DNA from 2 places in the Nonomuraea muscovyensis genome. Region 1 is predicted to be linked to the other one. Evidence: predicted binding sites of a transcription regulator. Region 1 holds the regulator's gene; the other holds the start of a gene.

Region 1 (4,419 bases):
GACACCGGCCGACACGGGCGCGACCGGGGCGGGGCCGGTCGGCGACGACGGCGAGCTGAAGGCCCAGCTCGCCGAGCGCACCGCCGACCTGCAGCGCCTCCAGGCCGAATACACCAACTACCGCAGGCGCGTCGAGCGTGACCGCGTCGTCGTGCGCGAGCAGGCCGTGGCCGGCGCGCTGACGGAGCTGCTTCCGGTGCTCGACGACATCGGCAGGGCCCGCGACCACGGCGAGCTCACCGGCGGCTTCGCCAAGGTGGCAGAGTCTCTGGAGGCGGTGCTCACCAAGCTGGGGCTCAGCCCGTTCGGACAGAAGGGCGAGCCCTTCGACCCGACCGTCCACGAGGCGCTGATGCACAGCTACTCGCCCGACGTGACGGAGCCGACCGCGGTCGAGGTGCTCCAGCTCGGCTACCGCATGGGCGACCGGGTGCTGCGCCCGGCCCGGGTGGCCGTGGCCGAGCCCGAGGACGCCCCCTCGGCGTCCGCTGACGACGACAACTGACCAAAGGACGAAGGGCCATAGATGAGCACCAAGGACTACCTGGAGAAGGATTACTACGCCGTCCTTGGTGTGCCCAAGACCGCCACCGCCGACGAGATCAAGAAGGCCTACCGGAAGCTGGCCAGGCAGTATCACCCGGACACCAACCAGGGCGACACGACCAAGGAGACCAAGTTCAAGGAGGTCTCCGAAGCCTACGACGTCCTGTCCGACGGCAAGCGCCGCAAGGAGTACGACGAGGCGCGCACGCTGTTCGGGTCCGGGATGGGCGGCCAGCGTCCCGGCGGTGGCGGGTTCCCGTTCGACTTCGGTGACCTCTTCGGCGGCACGGCCGGTCAGCCGGGCGGCGCCGGAAGCGGAGACCGTCTCGGCGACCTGTTCGGCGGGCTGTTCAACCGCGGGGGCGGTTCGGCCCGCACCACGACCAGGACCACCAGGCCGCGCCGCGGCCAGGACGTCGAGTCGGAGGTCACGCTCAGCTTCACCGAGGCGGCCGAGGGCACCACGGTGTCGCTACGGCTGACCAGCTCGGCCGCCTGTACGGCGTGCAGCGGGACGGGAGCCAAGGCGGGCACGACCCCACGGGTCTGCCCCACCTGCGAGGGCACCGGGGCGGCCAGCCGCAACCTCGGCAACTTCGCCTTCTCCGAGCCCTGCCGCGACTGTAAGGGCCGTGGGCTGCTCGTGGACGACCCCTGCCCCGTCTGCGAGGGCAGCGGCCGGGCCAAGAGCACGCGCACGATCCAGGCGCGCATCCCGGCGGGGGTGGCCGACGGCCAGCGGGTCAAGCTCAAGGGCAAGGGCGCCCCGGGCGAGAACGGCGGGCCCGCGGGTGACCTCTACATCCAGACCCACGTCAAGGCGCACGCGGTGTTCGGGCGGAGCGGCGACAACCTCACGATCACCGTGCCGGTGACGTTCACGGAGGCCGCGCTCGGCGCCGAGATCAAGGTGCCCACCCTCAAGGGCCTGCCGGTCACGCTGCGCGTCCCCGCCGGCACGCCGAACGGCCGCACCTTCCGGGTGCGCGGCCGCGGCGTCGCCCGCAAGGACGGCACCAAGGGTGACCTGCTCGCCACCGTCGAGGTGCTGGTGCCCAAGACGCTCGACGACAAGTCACGCGAACTCCTGACGGAGTTCGCCACCGCGACCGCGGAGGACGACCCGCGGGCTGATCTCATTCAGAGAGCCAGAAGCGAGTAGCCGATGGACGCCAACTATTTCGACCTGTCCGACGACACTCCCGTCTATGTGATCTCGGTGGCCGCCCAGCTGTCGGGCCTGCATCCGCAGACGTTGCGGCAGTACGACCGGCTCGGCCTGGTCTGCCCGGGTCGCACGGCCGGGCGCGGCCGTCTCTATTCGACACGCGACATCGTCCAGCTGCGCGAGGTGCAGCGCCTCTCCCAGGAGGAGGGCATCAACCTCGCCGGCATCAAGCGGATCCTGGAGCTGGAGAACGAAGCTCTGCGGCTGCGCGAGGAGGTTCTCCGCCTGCGCGCCGAGATGCAGATGGTCAAGGCGCTGATCCGCTACGAGCTGCCACCGGGGGCCTAGAACAGATGGACTACAAGCTCACCCAGAAGAGCCAGGAAGCGCTCTCCGGGGCCATGCGGCGCGCCGCCGCCGAAGGCAACCCCGAGATCGCCCCGGCCCACCTGCTCACGACGCTGCTCAACCAGACGGGCGGCACCGCCGTCCCCCTCCTGGAGGCCGTGGGCGCCGACTGGAAGGCGCTGCGCACCAGGGCGGAGGAGCTGCTGGCGGCGCTGCCCAAGGCGCAGGGCTCGACCGTCGGCGCGCCGTCCAGCTCGCGCCAGCTCCTGACCGTCATCAACACCGCCGCCCAGCGCGCCAAGCGCCTGGAGGACGAGTACGTCTCGACCGAGCACCTGCTCGTGGGCCTGGCCACCGACGGCGGCCAGGTGGCCGAGCTGCTCAAGGCGCAGGGGGCGACGCCGCAGGCGCTGCTGGACGCGTTCGAGAAGGTCCGCGGCCACGCCCGCGTCACCAGCGAGACGCCCGAGGACACCTACCAGGCGCTGGAGAAGTACGGTGTCGACCTGACCGAGCGGGCCCGCAGCGGCAAGCTCGACCCGGTCATCGGCCGTGACTCCGAGATCCGCCGGGTCGTGCAGGTGCTGTCCCGGCGCACCAAGAACAACCCGGTGCTGATCGGCGAGCCCGGCGTCGGCAAGACCGCCGTGGTCGAGGGCCTCGCCCAGCGCATCGTGGCCGGTGACGTGCCCGAGTCGCTGCGGGGCAAGCGGCTCATCTCGCTCGACCTGGGCGCGATGGTCGCGGGCGCGAAGTACCGCGGCGAGTTCGAGGAGCGGCTGAAGGCGGTGCTCTCCGAGATCAAGGAGAGCAACGGCCAGATCGTCACCTTCATCGACGAGCTGCACACCGTCGTCGGCGCGGGGGCCGCCGAGGGCGCGATGGACGCGGGCAACATGCTCAAGCCCATGCTGGCCCGCGGCGAGCTGCGCATGATCGGCGCCACGACGCTCGACGAATACCGCGAGCGCATCGAGAAGGACCCGGCGCTGGAGCGCCGCTTCCAGCAGGTGTACGTGGGCGAGCCGACGGTCGAGGACACGATCGCGATCCTGCGCGGGCTCAAGGGCCGCTACGAGGCCCACCACCAGGTGCAGATCGCCGACAGCGCGCTCGTCGCCGCCGCCGCGCTGTCCGACCGCTACATCACCAGCCGCTTCCTGCCGGACAAGGCCATCGACCTGGTCGACGAGGCCGCCTCGCGGCTGCGCATGGAGATCGACTCCCGGCCCGTGGAGATCGACCAGCTCCAGCGCAACGTCGACCGGATGAAGATGGAGGAGCTGGCGCTGTCCAAGGAGACCGACGAGGCGTCCCTCCAGCGGCTCGAACGGCTCCGCAAGGAGCTGGCCGACCGCCAGGAGGAGCTCAACGCCCTCGTCGGCCGCTGGGAGCGCGAGAAGGCCGGGCTCAACAAGGTCGGCGAGCTGAAGAAGCAGCTCGACGAGGCGCGCGGCGCCGCCGAGCGGGCCCAGCGCGACGGCGACTTCGAGGCGGCCTCGCGGCTCATGTACGCCGAGGTGCCCCGGCTGGAGCAGGCCCTGCGGGAGGCCTCCGAGGCCGCGCCACCCGAGGACGCCATGGTCAAGGAGGAGGTCGGCCCCGACGACATCGCCGAGGTCATCTCGTCCTGGACCGGCATCCCGGCCGGCCGCCTGATGGAGGCCGAGACGGCCAAGCTGCTGCGCATGGAGGACGAGCTGGGCAGGCGGCTCATCGGGCAGCGGCAGGCCGTACAGGCCGTGTCCGACGCCGTGCGGCGCAGCCGGGCCGGCATCGCCGACCCCGACCGGCCGACCGGCTCGTTCATGTTCCTCGGCCCCACCGGTGTGGGCAAGACCGAGCTGGCCAAGGCGCTGGCGGAGTTCCTGTTCGATGACGAGCGGGCGATGACCCGCATCGACATGAGCGAGTACTCCGAGAAGCACAGCGTGGCCCGGCTGGTCGGCGCGCCTCCCGGCTACGTCGGCTACGAGGAGGGCGGCCAGCTCACCGAGGCCGTGCGGCGCCGCCCGTACACGGTGGTGCTGCTGGACGAGGTGGAGAAGGCGCACCCCGAGGTCTTCGACATCCTGCTGCAGGTGCTCGACGACGGGCGGCTGACCGACGGGCAGGGCCGCACGGTCGACTTCCGCAACACGATCCTCATCCTCACCTCCAACCTCGGTTCGCAGTTCCTGGTCGATCCGACGCTGGAGAGCGACGCCAAGCGCGAGGCCGTCATGAGGGCGGTGCGGGGCGCGTTCAAGCCGGAATTCCTCAACCGGCTCGACGACGTGATCCTGTTCGACGCGCTCGGCTCGGAGGAGCTGACGCAGATCGTCGACCTGCAGGTCGAGCGGCTCGCCCAGCGGCTG
Region 2 (4,419 bases), 3.2 Mb from region 1:
TCGTCACACCGACGACCAGCACCAGCGCGATCGCCACGCAGACCACGTCGCGGACGGAGTACGTGATCGGGCCGAGCCGGTGCCCTTCCGGCGTCGTGTACTGGCGGTAGGTCTCGGTCCGCCCGCCGGTGAAGAACTGGTAGACGTTGCGGAGGATGAACTGGACACCGATCGAGATGATCATCATGGCGAGGACGCCGGTCCCTCGCCGCCGGATCGGCCGCCAGAAGAACCGGTCCTGCGCGAACCCGAACACGCCGGCCAGCCCCGCCGCGAGGAGACCGGCCAGCCAGATGTCGATCCCCGTCACGTTGAGCGCGTACGTCACGAGTGCGCCGAACGTCACCATCTCGCCGTGCGCGAAGTTCGTCAGCCGGGTGGTGGCGAAGATCAGCGACAGCCCCAGCGCGCCGAGCGAGATGATCAGGCCGAAGTAGAGGCCGTTGAACAGGCTCTGGGGGATCTGGTCGGCCCAGCTCATCGTCTGACGGTCGCCCTTGCCCAGGACGAAGGTGACCGTCAGCGGAAGCGTCCCCGAGACCGTCCTGGTGATCGGATTGCGCCCGCCCTCGCGCAGGGTGACGCCATCCGGGAGCGATCGCTCGTCGAGCTCGATCGAGAGGGGCCCGACCTCGAACGGCACCTCGACGGAGAAACCGCCGTCCGGCCGGCTGGTGGCGGAGTACTCGGCGCCCGACGCGCCGGTCACCGTCACCTTGCCGCCGCCGACCGGCGTCGACCCCGTGTCGTCGCGGTTGACCAGCTTGCCGGTGACCTTCACGGTCTCGGGGTCGTCGCCGCGGGCCGTGAGCGCGGCCGTGCCGACGGTGGAAGCCGCCGCGACCGCCGTGGAGCCGGCGCCGAACAGGGCCACGACGAGCAGGACGAGGCAGAGGGCAGGACGCAACCGCACGGGAACTCCAGGTGCTGGTGAGATGGGGATTCCGGGCCGTGCGCCGGGGTGTCGCCTCCGGCGCACGGCACCGCGGGTCGTGCTACCGACCCATCCAGAGACCGGCCTTGATCAGCTCGGGCACGATCTTCTTGGTCTCGTCGAACCCGACGAGTGCGATGGCGTCCGGATCGGCCGCCTTGACGGCGTTCACCTCGGCGGTGAATCCGCCCGAGTCCGGGGCGTAGAAGCGGGTGGCGACGACGTTGCCTCCCGACTCCTCGAACGACGCCTTGATGCCCGCCGCGAGGCCCTGTCCCCACGCGTCCTGCCGGACGAGGATCGCGATGTCGGTGTAGCCGTCGTTCGACATCGTGTTGGCGAGCACACCGCCCTGCAGCGCGTCCGACTGCATCAGGCGGAAGAAGAGCCCCTTGTCGGGGAAGGTGTCGAACTCCGGGGACGTCACCGAGGGTGAGATGTTGAGGACTCCCGCGTTCACGATCTTGTCGAGGACGCTGAGGGAGACGCTCGACGAGGCCGTGCCGACGATGACGTCCACGTCCTGGTCGAGGAGCTTGTCGGTCTCCTGGGGCGCGATGTTGGGGGTTCCGTCACCGGAGTCCCCGGCGACCAGCTTGACGTCCTCGCCCAGGACCCCGCCGTGGTCGTTCAGCTCGGCGACGGCCACCTTGACCCCGGCCGACATCGGCGGGCCGAGATAGGAGAGATCACCGGTCTGCGGCAGGAGGGAGCCGAGCACCAGCCGGCCGTCGCCGGGGGTGCCCGCTCCACTGATCCCCTGCGCGGGGAGGGGATCGGGGTCGGCGGACGCCTTGCCCGTCTCGTAGCCGACGGCCTGGTAGGTGTTGTCCTTCCCGTACTGGAAGACGCCGACGGAGGCGGCCGACGGGCTGCCGGTCCTGTTGAGGTCGATCGGGCCGCTCAGCCCGTCATAGTCGATCTCGGCTCCGTCCTTGAGCAGCTTCGAGCAGGCCGCGAAGGTGGTGCACTTCTCGCCCGGCGCGTTCGAGACGTCCCGCATCCTGGCGGCGACCGCCTTCGCGCCGTCGCTCTCGGCGGCCTCCGCCGCGAGTGCGGTGACGATCACCGAGTCGTACGACTCCACCGCGTAGGCGAAGTCCTTCAGGCGGGGGTCGGCGGCCAGCAGCCGCTCGCGGAACTCGTCGGTCGACCGGCCGCCCGGGATGACGCCCTTCACTCCGTCGAACGTGCCGGCCGTGAACTCGTCGCCGTACTGGGTGGTGTTGCCGTCGACCAGGTAGATCTGTGTCTTCTTCGCGGGCTCGGCCGCACGCTGCTGATCGCTCCCGTCGGAACATCCGGTGAGGATCAGGGATGCCGCGACGGCGGCCGCCAGGCCTGTCAGTCTTCGATTCATGTGGTGCTCCAGATCGGCTGCGTTCGCCCTGTCCCCCCAGCCGGCAAGACGCTTGATGTAGGTCGAGGATGCGCCTGACGACACATGCCCGTCTAATGCGTGTTCGCAGCCACGCCATGCCCATACAGGCATGCCACTGGTCGTCTTACATGATTACGCTCGCTGTGAGCGAACATCGGCAAGCAAGGGAACATCCGGAGGCTCTGATGAATTGAGTCTGTATAACTCAACCCTTTGGAGTTCGCATGAGTGAGAGCTTGATCCTGCCGGTCCTGCCGCTCGATGACGAGGTCGTGCTGCCGGGCATGGTGGTGCCGCTGGACCTGTCCGACTCCGAGGTGCGGGCAGCCATCGACGCGGCCGAGTCGTCGAGCCGCGCATCCGGGCGTAACAAGCCGCGGGTGCTCCTCGTTCCCCGGATCGACGGTCGCTACGGCGCGGTCGGCGTGCAGGCCGTCGTCGAGCAGGTGGGCAGGCTGCCGGGAGGCGAGCCCGCCGCCGTGGTGCGCGGCGTCGACCGGGTGCGCGTGGGCACCGGCACGACCGGCCCCGGTGCCGCGCTGTGGGTGGAGGCCATCACCGTCGACCAGGTCGCGGTGAGCGAGCGCGCCCACGAGCTGGCCAAGGAGTACAAGGCCCTGGCGACCACGATCTTGCAGAAGCGCGGCGCCTGGCAGGTCGTCGACCAGGTCAACCAGATCGACGACCCCTCCGTGCTCGCCGACAGCTCCGGCTACACCCCGTGGCTGACCACGGCCCAGAAGGTCGAGCTGCTGGAGGCGGCCGACCCGGCCGACCGGCTGGCCCGCCTGGTGGAGTGGTCCCGCGAGCACCTGGCCGAGCTCGACGTGGCCGAGACGATCCGCAAGGACGTCCAGGAGGGCATGGAGAAGCAGCAGCGTGAGTTCCTGCTGCGCCAGCAGCTCGCCGCGGTCCGCAAGGAGCTGAAGGAGCTCAACGGCGACTCCGCGGAGAGCGAGGAGGAAGACTACCGCGCCCGCGTCGAGGCCGCCGACCTGCCCGCCAAGGTGCGCGAGGCCGCGCTCAAGGAGGTCGACAAGCTGGAGCGCACCTCCGACCAGTCGCCCGAGACCGGCTGGATCCGCACCTGGCTCGACACCGTGCTCGACATCCCGTGGAACGAGCGCACCGAGGACAACTACGACATCACCGGTGCGCGTGACGTGCTCGACGCCGACCACACCGGCCTGAGCGACGTCAAGGACCGCATCCTCGAGCACCTGGCCGTGCGCAAGCGCCGCCAGGACAAGGGCCTCGGCGTGGTGGGCGGCCGCCGCAGCGGCGCCGTGCTCGCCCTGGCCGGTCCTCCCGGCGTGGGCAAGACCTCGCTCGGCGAGTCGGTGGCGCGCGCGATGGGCCGCAAGTTCGTCCGCGTCGCACTCGGCGGCGTCCGCGACGAGGCGGAGATCCGCGGCCACCGGCGCACCTACGTCGGCGCGCTGCCCGGCCGCATCGTCCGCGCCATCCGCGAGGCCGGCTCGATGAACCCGGTCGTGCTGCTCGACGAGGTCGACAAGGTCGGCGCCGACTACCGCGGCGACCCGACCGCGGCGCTGCTCGAGGTGCTCGACCCGGCGCAGAACCACACCTTCCGCGACCACTACCTGGAAGTCGAGCTCGACCTGAGCGACGTGCTCTTCCTGGCCACGGCCAACGTCCTGGAGGCCATCCCCGGGCCGCTGCTCGACCGCATGGAGGTCGTCACCCTCGACGGCTACACCGAGGACGAGAAGGTCGCCATCGCCCGCGACCACCTGCTGCCCCGGCAGCTCGAACTGGCGGGCCTGACGACCGAGGAGGTCACCGTCGAGGACGCCGCGCTGCGCAGGCTCGCCGCCGAATACACCCGCGAGGCCGGGGTCCGGTCGCTGGAGCGCTCGGTCGCCCGCATCCTGCGCAAGGTCGCCGCGAAGGACGAGCTGCCCGTCCGGGTGGACGCCGAGGGCCTCGTCGGCTACCTCGGCCGGCCGCGGTTCGTGCCCGAGTCGTCGCTGCCGGAGTCGCGGCAGCGCACCTCGGTGCCGGGCGTCGCGACGGGGCTGGCCGTCACGGGCGCCGGAGGCGACGTCCTGTACGTGGAGGCGTCGCTGGCCGACCCCGAGAC

The links. The regulator HspR, encoded in region 1, represses chaperone genes until heat shock. The targets are predictions, from matches to a motif close to ANTTGAGTCNNNNNGACTCAANT.
Region 2: the regulator HspR is predicted to act here: its motif matches at 2,504-2,526, upstream of lon (endopeptidase La).

Annotation. Positions count from the first base shown of each region.
Region 1 is NZ_JACHJB010000001.1:3,248,583-3,253,001, reverse strand. It holds gene grpE (nucleotide exchange factor GrpE) at 1-505, shown strand, start outside; gene dnaJ (molecular chaperone DnaJ) at 527-1,708, shown strand; gene FHU36_RS15440 (heat shock protein transcriptional repressor HspR) at 1,712-2,062, shown strand; gene clpB (ATP-dependent chaperone ClpB) at 2,068-4,419, shown strand, end outside.
Region 2 is NZ_JACHJB010000001.1:66,046-70,464, reverse strand. It holds gene FHU36_RS00315 (branched-chain amino acid ABC transporter permease) at 1-913, opposite strand, end outside; gene FHU36_RS00310 (ABC transporter substrate-binding protein) at 996-2,294, opposite strand; gene lon (endopeptidase La) at 2,540-4,419, shown strand, end outside.